DNA from 2 places in the Nocardiopsis sp. EMB25 genome. Region 1 is predicted to be linked to the other one. Evidence: predicted binding sites of a transcription regulator. Region 1 holds the regulator's gene; the other holds the start of a gene.
What was found. The regulator LexA, encoded in region 1, represses DNA repair genes until DNA is damaged. The targets are predictions, from matches to a motif close to TCGAACANNTGTTCGA.

Region 1 (8,709 bases):
CGAACCCCTGGGACTCGCGGGAGACCAGACGGACCGAGCTGTCGGTGTTGTACACACGACGGAAGTCCAGAGCGTCCTGGAGCCTGTCGCTCTTGCTCTCGATGGTGAAGTTGACGAGAGCGGAGAAGTCGTACAGGAACCTGCTGGAGATCCGCAGATCGACGAACGGACCATCGCTTCCGTAGGTGACGGCGCTGCCGTCCTTGCGCACATAGGAGAACGTGTCCGGCTTGCCGTCGGAGGTCTTGTAGACGCGGCTGGCGATCCCGAAGGGAGCGAGCAGTTCCTGTACCTCGCGCGCGAGCCGCTCGGAACGGGTGCTCAAACCGACGTAGCGCGTCCCGTTGGGCTGGTCGACCGCACAACCGTCGGCGTCGAACAGCCCTCGGAGGAACTCCAGGACCGTGTCCTCAGGTGCCTCGAAGAGCGACGCGGGAACGCACTTGTCCGCCGCGCGGCCTCCGAGTCCGAGGGCACGCACGAACGCCGCCATCGCCTGACGTGTGACCCTGAGCTGCTGGGTCCCGTTCGGTTGGCGGCTGGGCTTGCTGCGGCGCCCGGTGAGGCGTTCGATCAGAGCCTGGTGACGGGGGAGCACGGACTCCTGTTCCTCGGCGGTGCCGTAGACGGTCACGACACTGGCCTCGCCGACCGACCCGTCCCCCACGAGCCAGCCGAGGTAGTGGGCGAGGTCCGCGTCCTCGTCCCACTTCTCGGGGAGGGTGAGTGGGGTCGTGCCAGGCCTCTCCGACGCCGAACGGGCGGCGTCCAGCGCGGCTCTGGGAATCTGGCGAACGGGGTTGGAACGAGGAGCGTACCGGAAGGAGCGGACGATGCGGTCGTCATTTCCCAAGTCCTGCGCCCGGACCCATCCCCGGTTGCTGGTCCACACACGATGACTGGGCGTACAGCGCAGAGCCGAGCCGTCGGAGAAGCGCAACTCGACGATCTCGTTGGTCCCGGTGACCATGTACCGGGTGGGTACCGTGGCCACGACCGAGTCACACGTCTCCCCGGCAGCCGTGACGTCGTTGGTGTAGACCGAGAAGGACTCCCCCCGGGCGGCACGCTCGACGAGCTGACCGATGGGGATGTGCCCCCGGTCGGTCAGTACCCGCTGATCCGCCGGGAAGCACGGGTTGCTCGCGCTGATCCGGCCGGTCTCCGGGTTGGTGTGCCAGTCCTGGATGGCCCCGTCGTACTGGATGCCCGGATCGGCGCACTCCCAGGCGGCGCGGGCCATGCGGTGGAACAGCTCCCCGGCGTCGACGGTGGCGATGACCTCGCCCGTCGTACGGGAGGTGAGACCGAAGTCGGCGCCGCTCTCGACCGCGCGCATGAACGCGTCGCAGACCCGGACCGAGTTGTTGGCGTTCTGGTACTGGACGCTGAACATGTCGGCGCCGCCCAGGTCGACGTCGAAGCCCGCGTCGCGCAGGGCGCGGATCTTGTGCTCCTCGTGCGCCTTGGTCTCGACGAACTCCTCGATGTCGGGGTGGTCGACGTCCAGCACGACCATCTTGGCGGCCCGACGGGTGGCACCGCCGGACTTGATCGTCCCGGCCGAGGCGTCGGCGCCGCGCATGAAGGAGACCGGCCCCGAGGCCATGCCGCCGGAGGAGAGCGGTTCCCGGCTGGAGCGGATGCGGGACAGGTTCACACCCGCGCCGGAGCCGCCCTTGAAGATGATCCCCTCCTCCTTGTACCAGTCGAGGATCGACTCCATGGTGTCGTCGACGGAGAGGATGAAGCACGCCGAGACCTGCTGCGGTGAGGTCGTGCCGACGTTGAACCAGACGGGCGAGTTGAAACTGAACAGCTGATGGACGAGCGCGTACTTGAGTTCGTGGTCGAAGGTCTCGGCGTCCTCGTCCCCCGCGAAGTAACCGTGCGAACGGCCGGTCTCGGTGTAGACCCCCACGACGCGGTCGATGATCTGTTTGAGGCTCCACTCGCGTTCGGGGGTTCCGAGCGCCCCCCGGAAGTACTTGCTCGCCACGATCTGGGTGGCGTTCATCGACCACGAGGTGGGGAACTCCACACCGCGCTGCTCGAAATTGACCGTTCCGTCGCGCCAGTTGGTCATGACGACGTCACGGCGTTCCCATTCGAGGGTGTCGTAGGGGTGGACACCGGGTGTGGTGAGGACGCGCCTCATCCTGAGCCCCTCGGGGCCCGTCTGGTCACTCGTGCTCTTCGTCATGACGGCATTCCCCCCGAGAACGCGTCGACGGCACGGCTCCCGGCCGTGCGGTGGAGGTGTTACTCCCCGTCCGCGCCGGACCCGACCTCGTGGTCCTGGCGCAGGCTGGCGATCTCGGCCTCGAAGTCGGCGAGGCTCTCGAAACCGCGGTAGACGCTGGCGAAGTGCAGGTAGGCGACCTCGTCGAGTTCGCGCATGGGACCGAGGATGGCCAGTCCGATCTCATGCGCCGGCACCTCGGCCAGTCCCCGGCTGCGGATCTCCTCCTCGACCCGCTGGCCGAGCTTGGCGAGGGCGTCCTCGGAGACGGGGCGGCCCTGGCAGGCTCTGCGCACCCCGGCGATGACCTTGGTGCGACTGAAGGGCTCGGTGACGCCGGAGCGCTTGGCGACCATCAGAAGGACGGTCTCCTGTGTGGTGAATCTGCGCTCGCACGCGGGGCAGGACCGGCGGCGGCGGATGGCCGCACCGTCGTCGGTGGACCTGCTGTCGATCACCCGGGTGTCCGGATGGCGGCAGAACGGACAATACATCCCTGTTCACCTGCTTCCCTCGCGACGACCCGCACATCCACTTAACCACAACTTCTGGGCTTCCACCCCACCAACACACCCAGATGTTGTGGTCGAACCTCAACGACCACGGATGAGGCCGCGACCTTCGACGAACACGCACCCCGTGCGCGCCCGGGCGGCCGCGCACGGGAACACGGACACCGACGCTCGGAGGGGGAGGGGATCGGCGGACGACCCGCAGGGGGTGGACCGGGCCGCCCGAAACCCACTTCCCAGGGTACCGCCGACGCGCCGCCCGACCGCCGCGGACGGGCCGCCCGGAAAACGCGATCGCCGCCCCCGCAGGCGATCGCGCACGAACACCGACGCGGGGCGACCGGGCCCGCTCGTACACGGGCGCGCTCGTGTTGGCGCATTCCCGGGACACCGGGACGGGTACACGTGTACACGTAAGTGGAGGCCAGGAATTGACCGCGAAAACGCGCGAGCAATTGTCCGCAGCCTCGAACGCTTGTTTGATATCACCGTCAGCAACGACTAATGTTGACGTTGATTTCACTCCGGTTTCGCCGTCACGTGGACCCCAGGGTCGGCGCGGTCGCGGATCGGACGTGGCCAGTCACACAAGCAGGCCCTGACCGAACCGAACGCCGAGGAGGCCCGGCCGTGCCGGAGGAGAATCCCGGAACCACCACCGTCCTCTCGCCCGTGGGCGATGCGGACGGGCCGACGCCCGACGCTCCCAAACTCACGGCGCGTCAGCAGAGCGTGCTGAACTGTATCCAGCGGTACGTAAGGGAACGCGGTTTCCCGCCCTCGATAAGGGAAATCGGCGACGCCGTCGGCCTGTCCAGCCCCTCCAGCGTGGCGCACCAGCTCAAGGTGCTCCAGCGCAAGGGCTACCTGCACCGCGACCAGAACCGCCCCCGCGCCGTCGAACTGCGCACCCCCGGCCGCTCGTCCGGCGCGAAGGCGGACCCCGCGGAGTTCACCGCCGACGCCTCGCGTGCCGCCGCCGTGCCGCTCGTCGGCCGGATCGCCGCGGGTGGTCCGATCCTGGCCGAGGAGTCCGTGGAGGACGTGCTCTCCCTCCCGCGCCAGCTGGTCGGAGAGGGACGGCTGTTCATGCTCACCGTGGTCGGCGACTCGATGACGGACGCCGCCATCACCGACGGCGACATGGTCGTGGTCCGCCAGCAGCAGGACGCCAACAACGGCGACATCGTGGCCGCCCTGCTGGACGACGAGGCCACGGTCAAGGTCCTGCGCCGCGAGGACGACGGCCACGTGTGGCTCCTGCCCCGCAACGAGGCCTACGAGCCCATCAACGGGGACGACGCCACCATCCTCGGCAAGGTCGTCGCGGTCATGCGCCGCGTCTGACGCCGATCCCGCGTCCCCGGTCCGTCCGCGTACCGGGGACGGACCGGTCACAGGACGGCATACACGGCCTCCGGGCACGCCCTAAGCTGGGGGCGTGTCCACACCCACCACCTCCCCCGCGCACGGCCGCTGGCGGATGCTCGCCGTCGTCGGCGCGACCACCGGCCTCCTGTTCTCCACCGCCTGTTCCGGCGAGGACCCCTCGGTCCCTCCGCCCGGCGTCAGCGGGTCGGCTCGGGACCTGTCGTTCACCGTGGACGGCGCAGAGGTGTTCGCGACGTTCACGGCGCCCTCGGACACCACCGGGACGGTGCCCGCCGCCCTCATCGTCTCCGGCAGCGGCCCCACCGACCGGGACGGCAACGCACCGACGCGACCCGACGCCGACACCAACCTGAACCTCACCCGTGTGCTGGCCGAGGCCGGTGTCGCCTCGCTCCGCTACGACAAGCTCGGCAGCGGCGAGACGGGGGCCGACGGCCTCGACCCGGACGATCCCATCGCCCCGGAGGTGTTCGACCGTCAGGTGGTCGCCGCCTTCGGGGAGCTGCTGGCCCAACCCGAGGTGGACCCCGAACGCACCGTCGTCGTCGGACACAGCGAGGGCGCCCTGTTCGCCCTGCGCGCGCACGAACTCGTGGACGCCTCGCCCGCGCTGGTCCTGGCCGCCCCGCCCGGAACCCGCTACCTGGACCTCATCGACCGCCAGCTCACCGAGCAGATCCGCGTGGGTGAGGCCCGCGGGCAGCTCGATGAGGGCGACAGTGTCACCCTGCTCTCCGACGCCCGCGCGGGACGTGCCGCGCTGCGCGGTGGACGCGCCCTGCCCGACGACCTGTCGCCCCTGTTGGAGACCGTCTACTCCGAGCGGAACTCGGCCTTCCTGACCTGGATCGACGCCTTCGACCCCGTCGACCTCGCCCGGGACGTCCCCGAGGGCACCCCGGTACTGGTGCTGTGGGCAGAGCAGGACGCCCAGGTCTCCCGGGCGGACGTCGACCGCCTCATGAGCGGGTTCACCGACGCCGAACGCGTCGACGTCCCCGACGCCGACCACGTGTTCCGTGAGTTCCGGGACGAACCCGGCGCGGCCGTGCTCGACGCCGACCGCCCCTTCGCCCCGGAGGTCGCCCCCGCGTTGGAGGAGTTCCTCGACGGAGCCTGGTGAGCCGTCTCGCGGGGCGCCCTGGTCAGGCGGGCAGTTCGGCGATCACGGCCCGGGCGAGTTCCTCGGCCGTCTCCCGTCCGTGCTCCGCCTCCGCCGCGCGCGCGACGCCGTAGTCGGCGGCGGCGCCGTAGCAGGTCTCCACGTACAGGTTGGACACGCGGGCTCCCACACAGGCGAACGGGAAGTCGGACTCGTCAGTCCAGCTGACCGCTTCGTCGCCGATACCGTCCACCGCGGTGGTGTCCTGGTTCGCGGTGGTGTTCCGCAGGTTCTCGGCGGCCGTCTCGATCCCGCCCGGGTTGGGCGCGGCGACCATCACCAAGGTCGCGAAGGAGGGCACCGCCTCCCCCGGCCCCTCGGGGGTGGCCCACCGACACTGCCATCCGGTACCGAACGTGTCCTGCTGCCCGCCGACCGGCGCCTCGAGCTCCAAGACATGGGAGGGCACCGACGCGGCGAGGGCCTCGGTCTCTCCCACCGCGCACTCGGGTGCGGCCTCGAAGTCACCCGACTCCAGGGCCTCACGGTTCAGGACGAACCACACACCGCCCGCCACGAGCAGGACCGCCACCAGCGTCAGCGCCACGACACCGGCGATCGCGCATCCCCGGCTCTGAGGCTGGGCCCGCGGGACGACCGGACGATGGCCTTCCGGGTTCACAAGACCTCCACGAGTTGCTCCGCGACCCGCACCGTCAGCTCACGGGCGTCCTCCCGGTCGGCGGGCCCGTCTCCGGAGACACCGGAGTAGGCCACCCGGACCAGCAGATTGTCAGTGTAGAAGGCCAGGTCGGCGGTGCCCTGCGCCCCGTCCGTCCACACGTGCCCCTCGACATCCGACGGGAGCCGGACACCGTCGCTCGTCCGGGGCACCAGAGCCGTCAGAGCCCGTTCGGCGTGTTCGGTACCCGCGACGGGCACTTCCCCGGAGGTGTCGGTGAACAGCGCGGAGAACTCCACCCGCAGCACACCGGGGTCCTCGGCGGTGCCCAGCGAGGTCCACGCGCACAGCGCGGTGTCACCGCCGGGCCGCGGCCCGGACTCGATGGTCTCAGGAACGGCGTCGGGCAGGGCCTCGTCGACCACGGACGCGGGTACGGCGGCGCAGTCGGGGGCGGTGGTGTGGACGTCGTCCGCGCCGGGGACGTCGGGGTCTCCTCCCGCCAACACGAGTCCACCGCCGATCGCCGCGGCGGAGACCAGCGCGGCGCCACACACGATGACGGCACCGCGTACCAGCGGACCACCCGACCTACCGGATGGGGACACCCGGCCACCGCCTCCCTGTCAGTCGTCACCCACTCCGGCGTGTCACACGGAGGCGGCGGTCGCCGAACGCGACCGCCGCCTCCGTTGCCGGATCAGCCGACGACGATGTTCACCAGCTTCGGCGCGCGCACGATCACCTTGCGGATCTGCTTGTCGCCGATGAATCCCTGGGCCTTCTCCGAGGCCAGCGCGAGCCGCTCCAGCTCCGCCGGGTCGATGTCGGGCGCCACGGTCAGCTTGTCCCGAACCTTGCTCTGCACCTGCACCACGCAGGTCACGGACTCCTGGACCAGCAGTTCCGGGTCCGGATCGGGCCAGTTGCCGACGGCGACCGTGCCCACGTGCCCCAGCCGCTCCCAGCCCTCCTCGGCCACGTAGGGCGCGAACAGGGACAGCGCCACGGCCACGAACTCGGCCGCCTCGCGCACGGCCGGGTCGGCCGCGCCGGGGCCGGAGTCGATCGCCTTGCGGGCGGCCGAGACCAGCTCCATGGTGCGCGCGATGGCCACGTTGAACCGGCGCGCCTCCACCAGCGTGGTGACCTGGTCGATGCTGCGGTGCGTGACCCGGCGCAGCTCGGTGTCGCCGGCGGTGGCGTCGGCGCCGGGCGCGCTGGCCGCGCCAGCCTCGCACATCACGCGGAACGCACGGTTGAGGAACTTCTGCGCGGCGGTGCAGGAGACGTCCGCCCAGTCGACGTCCTCCTCGGGCGGGCTGGCGAAGAGCATGGTCAGACGGACCGCGTCGACGCCGTAGGTGTCGATCTCCTGGCCCAGGTCCACACCGTTGCCCAGGGACTTGGACATCGCCCTGCCCTGGTTGATGACCTGGCCCTGGTTGGTCAGACGGCGGAAGGGTTCGGTGAAGCCCACCATGCCCATGTCGTGCAGGACCTTGGTGAAGAAGCGCGCGTACAGCAGGTGCAGGGTCGCGTGCTCCTTGCCGCCGATGTAGTGGTCGACCGGACCCCACTTGTTGACCGCCTCGGTGTCGAAGGGGGCGGTGTCCAGGTTCGGCGAGCAGTAGCGCAGGAAGTACCAGGACGAGTCGACGAACGTGTCCATGGTGTCGGTGTCGCGGTTGGCGGGACCGCCGCAGGAGGGGCAGTCGACCTCCACCCAGTCGGTGGCGGCGGCCAGCGGCGACACGCCCCGGGGCGCCAGCTCGGCGCCCTTGAGTTCGGGCAGCGTGACCGGCAGCTGTTCGTCGGGGACGGGCACCTCACCACAGGAGGGGCAGTGGATGATGGGGATCGGCGTGCCCCAGTAGCGCTGACGGGACAGCAGCCAGTCGCGCAGGCGGTAGTTGACGGTGGCGTCGCCGGTGCCGCGCTCGGCCAGCACCTCGACGATGCGGTTGATCGCGTCGGTCTTGGTCAGCCCGTCCAGCGGCCCGGAGTCGCGCAGCGTCCCCTCGCCCGCCGTGGCCACACCGGTCTCGGCCGGGTGGGGCTCGCCGGTCTCCACGACCACCTTGACGGGCAGGTCGAAGGCCAGGGCGAAGTCGAGGTCGCGCTGGTCGTGGGCGGGCACCGCCATGATCGCGCCGTGTCCGTAGTCGGCCAGGACGTAGTCGGCGGCCCAGACCGGCATGCGCTCGCCGTTGACCGGGTTGACGGCGTGGCGGCCCAGGAACACACCGGTCTTGGGGCGCTCGGTGGCCTGGCGCTCGATGTCGGACAGCTTGGCGACCTCGGCACGGTAGGCGTCGAAGGCCTCGCGCTGCTCGGGTGCGCACAGCTCGTCCGCCAGGTCGGCGTCGGCGGCCACGACGAAGAACGTGGCGCCGTAGAGGGTGTCGGGGCGGGTGGTGAACACGGTCACCGGCTCGTCGCGGCCCTCGATGGCGAAGTGGACGTCGGCGCCGGTGGAGCGGCCGATCCAGTTGCGCTGCATGGCCAGGATCTCGTCCGGCCAGCGGCCGCCGTCCAGCTGGTCCATGTCGTCCAGCAGGCGCTGGGCGTAGTCGGTGATCTTGAAGTACCACTGGTTCAGGCTGCGGCGCACGACGTCGGAGCCGCACCGCTCGCACCGGCCCTGGACGACCTGCTCGTTGGCCAGCACGGTCTGGTCCTGGGGGCACCAGTTGACCTGGCCGTCCTTGCGGTAGGCCAGTCCGCGCTCGAAGAAGCGCAGGAACAGCCACTGGTTCCACTTGTAGTACTCGGGGTC
Region 2 (8,709 bases), 150 kb from region 1:
AACGCGGCCGAGACGGAGGGCGCCACCAGGGTGACGCGCGCACCCGCCTCCAACAGGACCGGGACGCGACGCCCGGCGACCCGTCCCCCTCCGACCACGAGGACGTCGCGGCCCCTCATGCGCAAACCCAGCAGATAGGTCACGGTCGCGCCCCTTCCGTCGTCAGTACCGGCCCCCGGCGACGACGGCGGGGTGCGCGGACGGTAGTACCCCATCGCGCCGCCGGCGATGTATCGCGATGGTGTGCATCACCTTGTCAAAGCGGTATTACACCTGAGTAAACCGGTGCGCGCGCCCAGTGTGAACCCGACCGCACCCGGCTGCGGCACGACCGGGTACGGGCACCTCGGGCACGGATCCCTCAGTCGAGAGTGGACACGCCCGCGTCGTCGAAGGTCGCCACATCGCGCAGGACGCGCGCCGACGCCTGAAGGATCGGCAGCGCCAACAGGGCGCCCGACCCCTCCCCCAGCCGCATCTCCAGGTCCACCAGCGGGCGCAGGCCCAGGTGATCCAGGGCGAGGGTGTGCCCGGGCTCGCTGGAACGGTGGCCGGCGAAGCACGCCTGGACCGACTCCGGGGAGATGGCCGCCGCCGCGAGCGCGGCCGACCCCGCGATGACCCCGTCGAGCAGGACCGGAACACCCAGGGCCGCACCGCCCAGGACGAACCCGGCCAGGGCCGCGTGCTCCAGACCGCCCAAGGCGGCGAGGGTGCCGATCGGGTCGGCCGGGTCCACGGGATTGGCCGCCAGGGCGCGCCGCACCACCGACACCTTGTGCTCGAAGGTCGCGTCGTCCACACCGGTCCCCCGACCGGTGGCGTTCTCCGGCTCGGCCCCGGCGAACGCGCACACCAGCGCGGCGGCCGGCGTCGTGTTGGCGATCCCCATATCCCCGGTGACCAGGCAGCGGTTCCCCGCCGAGACGAGGTCCCGAGCGACCTCGATACCGCCCTCCAACGCCCGCAGGGCCTGCTCACGGGTCATCGCCGGACCCCGGGTGAGGTCGGCGGTACCGCGCGCCACCTTGCGGGGCAGCAGACCGGCGGCCCGGGGCAGATCCCCGGCCACACCCACGTCCACGACGGTCACCTCCGCGCCGACCTGGGCGGCGAAGGCGTTGACCACCGCGCCCCCGGCGAGGAAGTTGTGCACCATCTGGGCCGTGACCTCCTGCGGCCACGGGGTCACCCCCTGGGCGTGCACGCCGTGGTCCCCGGCGAACACCGCGACCGCGACCGGTTCGGGGATCGGCGGCGGGCACACGCCCGCCAGCCCGGCGAGCCGGACCGACACCTCCTCCAGGACCCCGAGCGAGCCCCGCGGCTTGGTCATGCGGTTCTGCCGGTCCCTGGCCTCCTCCACCGCGCGGGTGTTCAGCGCTCCGATGGCGGCGATGGTCTCCTCCAGCAGACTCGTGGGCTCCTGGCCGGGCAGACCGCGGCGGCCGTAGCGGTCGCGGTGCACCGCCCAGGACAGGGGGCGTGCGCCCACCGCGCCGTCGGGTCCGGCCGCCGGCTCGACGGGGAACTCCTCGACGTAGCCGACGCAGAGGTAGGCGACCACCTCCAGGTGCGGGGGAAGGTCGAGGACACGGGCCACGTCGCGCTCGTCGACGTGACTGATCCAACCGACCCCCAGCCCCTCCGCCCGCGCGGCCAGCCAGAGGTTCTCCACGGCGAGCGCGGGCGAGTACCCGGAGCTCAGCGGCTGGGCGTGACGGCCCAGGGCGTGGCGGCCGCCCCGGGAGGGGTCGACGGTGACGGCGATGTTGAGCGGGGCCTCGACGATCGCCTCGACCTTCAGGCCGGTCAGCGCCCGGGCCCGGGACCCGGGCAGCGCACGTGTGTGGTCGTCGCGCTCGGACTCGGCCAGGTCGCGCACACGGGCCCGCACGGCGGGGTCGTCGATGACGACGAAGTCCCAAGGGCGCGCGTCACCGACGCTGGGCGCCTGGTGCGCGGCCTCCAGGACGCGTGTGAGGACGTCGTCGGGGACCGGGGTGGAACGGAAGCCCCCGACCACGTCGCGGCGCTCGTTGATGGCCCGGTAGACGGCGGCGCGCTCGGGGCCGCCGTAGGCGTGGTCGGCCGGGGGGCCGGAGGCGGTGGGCGCCGTGGCGGCCTGGGGGCGCGGACCGGTGTGCCCGGGCTCCGGGCGGGGCTCGGCTGCTTGCTGTGCGTGCACGGTGTTGCTCTGCTCCGCTTCGGTGGTCGTGGGACGCGGCTCCGCGGGTCCCGGTGCGGTGGTTCGCGCGGGTGGTTCGGCGGCGGTGGGCGCCGCCTTCGGGGTACGCCCGTGGTCGCGCCCGTTCCCGTGAGCCGGAGCCGGGGCCCGGTCACCGCCCCGGAACGGGATGACGTTGGGGCTCGGCCGGTCGTCGGCGGGGGTCGGTGCGTGAGCGGAGGCTCCACGCGACCGGGTGGCCTTGGGTCCGGCGGGCACGGACTCCCCCTCGGCCTCCGTGAACGCGACGGTGTCCGCGGGTGCGACGTCCGCGGGTGCGACGTCCGCGGGGTCGGAGACACCGGGCTCGGAGACGCCGGGCTCGGAGGAGTCGGCCTCGGAGGGGTCGGAGGGCTCCGCGTCGGAGGGCTCCGCGTCGGCGGGTCCCCGGTCCGGGGCGCTGGCGGTCTCCTCCGCGCCCGTGGGGGCGGCGGATTCCTCCGGAAGGCGCTCGGCGTCTCCCTCCCGGTCCCCGGGGCCGGGTTCGGCGACCGTCGGGATCGGTTCCGTGGGCGCGGACGTGGCAGGTGCCGGGGCGGACGACCGCGGGGGCTGGCGGAACGGGTTCGTTCCCCCACCTCGCCGGGGTTGGGTTCCGCGCCCCGACTCGGGCAGTCCCTCCAGGAGGCCGCCGAGACCCGGGGCCGCCCGCCCGCTCCGTTCCCGGGACTCCTCCCGGCCGCCGTCACGCCGGGCCGACCCGCGGTCACCGTTGGTCATGATCGCTCCCCGAAGAGGTGTGCCGACTGCCCTTTGTCCACCTGATCCGACATAGACCCGTAAGCGTAGTCCGCGACGTTCGTTCCGTTCACCCGGGTCCCCGCCGGTCGCTCAGGCCCCACCGGGGATGACCGTCCCAACCGCTTTCCGGGTCCACCGTCCTCCCTCGAGGATGCCCCGACCTTCGGGTTGGGGAGAAATCGGAGAGCCCCAGCCACGGGACAGCGACGGCCGGACCGTCCCGGGCCGTGCGTCGGCCACCCCCGGTCGGAGCGGGTCGGACCACAGGCCGGAGGCGCCCCGCAGACGTCGAAGCCCGCCCCGGCGCACCGGCGGCACCGACGGCGCCCGACGATCCAGAGGCACCGTGCCCCGCCGGGAGGAACGTACCCGGCGCGCCGAAACCCCCTACGGGCACGAGCTTGTGCAAGGCTGTGCGAACCTCCCCACGCCCCCGGGAAGGGCCCGCACCCGGCTAAGCGTCGGGCCGCCGACGCCGGGTTCGTGTCCCGCCGCCGGCGGGGCCCACCGACCTCCGCCCGCTGAGAAGGACGAAGCATGCGACGCCGTTCATTCCTCGCCGGTTCCACCGCCCTCACCGGCCTGACCGCCCTCGGCGCGACGCTGCCCGCGCGCGGTCCCGCCCTGGCCGACACGGCCTTGGAGATCCCCCGTGTGATCGCCGAGCCCTTCCCCGGATCCGACGGCCTCGTCCGGCCGGGCACCCCGTTCGACGTGGTGACGGTGACCCGACCGGTGACGGCCGCCACCGAACCCGAGATCCGCTTCGAGACGGGCGCGGGCCTCGGCACCTGGGAACCGCTGCACCTGCACACCTCGGGCCGGGACGACCGGGAACCCGTCTCCTCCGCCGTCGTCCGCGCCCCCGAGGGCGCCACGGGCTACGAGGTGCGCGGCGGCGCCCGAACGTCGGCGCTGAACCTGAGCGACGGGGAGGCACTGCGGTTCGACGGCCCCGCCCGTACGTCCCTGTCGGCCCCGGATGACGGCTACCAGACCCTGGGCGGCTCCTCCGGACGCCCGTCCGTGCGGTTCGTGACCCGCGCGGGCTGGGGAGCGGACGAGTCGTACCGCTTCGACGACGAGGGCAACGACCTCTGGCCCGCCGAGTTCCACCCGGTGCAGGCCCTCACCGTGCACCACACCGCGCTGGCGGGCAGCGGCGACCACGCCGCCGACGTGCGGGCGGTCTACCACCTGCACGCGGTCCAGCTGGCGTGGGGGGACATCGGCTACCACATGCTCATCGACCCCGACGGCACGGTCTACGAGGGTCGCCACTCGGGTGAGGACCGGGTTCCGGTCTTCTCGGAGTGGCCCAGGCCCGGCCGGGCCGCGTCGGTGACGGCCGGCCACGCCTACACGTTCAACCACGGCAACATCGGTGTGTGCCTGCTCGGGGACTTCACCGACGAGCTGCCCACCCAGGCGGCGCGGGACTCCCTCGTCAACGTCCTGCGCGTGCTGTGCTCGGTGACGGGCCTGGACCCGGCGGCGGAGATCGAGTACGTCCACCCGGGTACCGGCGCGGCGACTCCGGCCCGGACGATCTCGCGCCACCGCGACTGGCTGGACACCGAGTGCCCGGGCAACGCGTTCTCGGCGGTGTTCGACACCGAGATCCGACAGCGGGTCGTCCGCGGGCGGGCCTGACGCGGCGCCGGACGTCCGTCCGGCGGGTGGACGGGGTCGAGGAGGTCGCCGTCTTTCGGGAACTCCTCACCTTTGGCGCGTGGGAAGACGAACAGCACCTTTACGGCGTAGATCACATCAATGGGGCAACACCGCTCCCCTGCGCATAGGGTGTGCGCACCATCCGACGACCGAGGACCCACGACACCCATGCCCGAGACCCCGCCGCCCTCCCCCGCGCAGCGGATCCTGCCCTCCGTGATCCTGGAGACGGAACGGCTGAGACTACGCGCGTTCGTCGAGGAGGACGTCGACGACGTCTTCCTGATCTACACCGACCCCGCCCTCCAGCGGTGGGTCCCCCTCCCCGAACCCGGCGTCCCCTACACACGGGAGAACGCCGAGCGGTGGTGCGGGGAGGTCGCCCCCGCCCTGCGCGCCAACGGCGACGGGCAGCACTGGGCCGCCGTGGAGAAGGACACCGGCCGTCTGGCGGGATCGATCGGCCTGCTGCGCACGGACTGGCCCGCGATGCGGACCGAACTCGGCTACTCGGTCTCCCCGTGGGGCCGCGGCCGCGGGTTCGCGACCGAGGCGACCGTGGCGGTCTCGCGCTGGGCGATCAACCAGGGCTTCCAACGGATCGAGCTCAAGGCGGCCACGGGGAACGCGGGGTCGCGGCGGGTCGCGGAGAAGGCCGGGTTCGTCCTGGAGGGGATCGAACGCAACGCGATGCCGCTGCACGAGGGTCGCACCGATCTGGCCGCCTACAGCCTCGTGCCCTCCGACCTGGCCCGCTGAACGGACCACGGACACCGGCGGGAGCGTCCACGCCGCGCGTGGAGGGGTCGGCCCCGGGCACGCGGCACGGACCGGGGCCTCTCCCGGCCGCGCCGTCACGCCCCAAGGTCGACCCCGGGCACGCGGTACGGACCCGCGCCAGCGGCCGGAGGTCCTGGCGAGCCGGCAGCCGGCGGGGCCCGTCCGTCGGCGCGTTCCCGAGCCGGGGCGCGGGCCCGCGTCCGGACGAGACCTCCTCAGTCCCAGACCCGGGACAACAGCCACTCACCGGTCGCGGTGTCGTGGCGCAGTTCGTACACCCCCTGCGCGTGAGCGGTCCCCGCTTCCACCCGCCAGTGGCGCCGTTCGGGGACCCGGGGCGCTCTGGCCGGACTCCAGTCCATGCGCACGGTCACCCAGTGGTCGAGGATCCTGCGCACCCCGAACACCCGCCCGTTCCAGGTGAACCTGGTCGGACGCCCGGCGTCCTCGACGACCGTGACCTCCGCCCCGTAGTACCGCCCCACCGCACGTCCCCTCACCATCGACCGCCCCGTCCCGACACACGCCCCGGACCGCCCGCCCGGGGGAAGAACAGACCGGCGTTCGAACGTGTGTTCTAACACTAGCGAAATCGGGGCGCCCGTGGAACCGTTTCGCGTGCGAACGCATCCACCCCGACGACCCCCCGCGGCGGGACGGCCCGCTGACCGCACCGCCCGGACGACCCCGTGCACACCCCGCGGCCAGGAACGCCCCCCGACCGGACCGCCCGGCGCCACCCTGCCGGAACGCGCCGCCGCGGCGACATCGGTACGCTGTTGGACGCGAATCACCCGATCCATGCGAGGACCCCCTACTGTGACGTCGAACGGGCATCAGAGCGGCACCCCACTGCGCGCGGGGGACCCACGAGAACTCGATGGCTATCGGATCGTCAGCCGCCTGGGCAGGGGCGGCATGGGAACGGTCTACCTCGCTCGTGACGCCTCGGACCGCCCGGTCGCCGTCAAGCTCATCCGCCCCGACCTCGCCGACGACGAGGCCTTCCGCCGGCGCTTCGCGCGCGAGGTCGAGTCCGCGCGGCGGGTGGCCCGGTTCTCGACCGCGGGGGTGATCGACGCCCGCTTGGAGGGCGATCCGCTCTTCATCGTGTCGGAGTACGTCGCGGGTCCCAATCTCGACGAACAGGTCCGCGCGGACGGACCGATGGTCGGAGGCACCCTGGAGAGCCTCGCGTTGGGGGTCGCCGCGGCGCTCACCGCCATCCACGGCTCCGGGGTGATCCACCGCGACCTCAAGCCCGCCAACGTCCTGCTGTCCACCGTCGGCCCCAAGGTCATCGACTTCGGCATCGCCCGTGCGCTGGACGGCACGGACGGCGGGATGACCCGCTCCAGCGAACTCATCGGCACACCGTCCTACCTGGCGCCCGAACTACTCGACGGCCGCAAGGCGGGCCCGGAGGCCGACATCTTCGCCTGGGGTTGCCTGGTCGCCTTCGCCGGGACCGGGTCCGCGCCCTTCGACGCCGCGACCGTCCCGGCCGTGCTGCACAACATCACCTCCGCCCCTCCCCGGCTGGACGGTTTGGACCCGAGCCTGCACGCCCTGGTCACCGCGGCGCTCGACAAGACGCCCGCGAACCGACCGAGCGCCAAGCGGATCCTCGCCCGGCTGACCGGGCAGGACGACCCCGCGGAGGCCGAGGTCCGGCGCACCATCAGCACCTCCTGGGCATCACCGGGCGCTTCCCCGGTTCCGGGCGCGGCTCCCGACGGGGCGGCTCCGGAACCCGCGGACGGAACACCGCCCCACGGAGACGTGACCCCTCCGGGTTCGATCGCCCCGACCGGTCCCCCCAGCACGTACGGCGTGGACCCCACGGCACAGCTGCCCCAGGCGCCCCCCACACCTCAGGACCCGAACCAGATCCCGCCGACCGAGTTCATGTCGCCCCCTCCCCCCGGAACGGCGTACCCGCCCTCCGGCCCCCAGCCGACCCTGCACGGCGGTCAGCCGCCGCAGGTCCCCGGCTCGGGCCCCCAGCGCACCATGCACCAGGGCGGTCACCCCTTCCACCAGGCACCGGGCGCGGTCCCCGGATACCAGGGGCCGTCCGGCGGACACCCGCCCCAGATCGCCCACCCGCCCGGACACTCCCCGAGCGGGGGCCAGCACGGGTTCGCGACGGGCGGCCCGAACGGGCCCGGAGGCCCCGGTGGGCCCGGAGGGCCCGGAGGTCCCGGAGGGCCGCCGCCCGCCCCGCAGGGAAACGGCGCGCCCCGGCCCCAGCGTCAGCTCCGGCGCCGCAACGGCCGCCTCCTGGCCATCGGGAGTGGCGCGCTCGCGCTCGTCGTGGTCGCGGGCGCGGGAGGCTACGCCCTGCTGTCGGGCGGCGACGGACAGCCGGAGAACACGCAGGAGATCTACGGGGAGAACTTCGCGATCGACCCGGACTGGAACAACGGCGTCTACGACCCGGAGGACGAGCGGGACGACGGGTACTGGGCGGACCGCGGAATGCTGCTCATGCTCGACCCCGAGAACAATCCGAGCCGCGGGGAGATCACCCCCATCGACGCCGAGCTCCCCGAGTCCGTCCTGGTCAGAGCCACGGCACACGTGGTCGAGGGGCCCGGCCAGGCCATGTTCGGGGTGCGCTGCTGGGACAACCGGGACCGGCGGGGCGAGGAGTCGCGCAGCATGTACGAGGCCCTCCTGCGCCACGACGGACAGCAGGCCGAGATCCGCCGGGTCGTCATGGGCGGCGACGACCCCCGCTCGGAGCCCCTCGACGAGACCTTCGACGTCCCCGGCTACGAGCCCTACCCCCTCTACGACGACGGGCGCGGCGCCCAGAGCACGGACGACGCGGACCCCTACGACATCGGCGCCGACGACCCCCTGGTCACCAACACCGTCGCGTTCGCGTGCGAGTACTCCGACGAGGGCGGCGAGGAGACGATGCGGCTGCGCATGTGGGTCAACGGGGAGCTCACGGCCGAGGCGGTCGACGACGACCCGCTCCCGGACGACGCGGAGGAACCCGAGGACCGGCACCGGGTGGGGGTCGTGCTCCGCGGCGGGCCCGGGAGCGCCCCGCTCGGCGTGCTCTACACGCACTTCTCCGTGCACGAGATCCTCCCCGACGAGTAACCGGGGCGCCGGTGCGCGACGGCGCCGGGTCCGGCTGGCATGATGCGGGCAGTCGGACCCAGCGAAGGAGTGGACCAGTGCGCGCCATCGTCATCGAGGAACACGGCGGCCCGGAGGTACTGCGGCTGACCGAGGCGAACGCCCGCGAACCGGGGCCGGGAGAGGTCCTG

Region 2: a site for LexA is predicted at 5,987-6,002, ahead of KIK06_RS14800 (DUF6504 family protein). Genes of this name have one in related genera too.

The regions. Positions count from the first base shown of each region.
Region 1 is NZ_JAMTDN010000001.1:3,268,311-3,277,019, forward strand. It holds gene KIK06_RS14140 (vitamin B12-dependent ribonucleotide reductase) at 1-2,203, opposite strand, end outside; gene nrdR (transcriptional regulator NrdR) at 2,263-2,736, opposite strand; gene lexA (transcriptional repressor LexA) at 3,385-4,101, shown strand; gene KIK06_RS14155 (alpha/beta hydrolase family protein) at 4,196-5,269, shown strand; gene KIK06_RS14160 (hypothetical protein) at 5,292-5,930, opposite strand; gene KIK06_RS14165 (hypothetical protein) at 5,927-6,538, opposite strand; gene leuS (leucine--tRNA ligase) at 6,631-8,709, opposite strand, start outside.
Region 2 is NZ_JAMTDN010000001.1:3,418,855-3,427,563, forward strand. It holds gene cobA (uroporphyrinogen-III C-methyltransferase) at 1-143, opposite strand, end outside; gene cobT (nicotinate-nucleotide--dimethylbenzimidazole phosphoribosyltransferase) at 362-2,947, opposite strand; gene KIK06_RS14790 (peptidoglycan recognition protein family protein) at 3,506-4,621, shown strand; gene KIK06_RS14795 (GNAT family N-acetyltransferase) at 4,811-5,401, shown strand; gene KIK06_RS14800 (DUF6504 family protein) at 5,638-5,925, opposite strand; gene KIK06_RS14805 (serine/threonine-protein kinase) at 6,242-8,539, shown strand; gene KIK06_RS14810 (quinone oxidoreductase family protein) at 8,617-8,709, shown strand, end outside.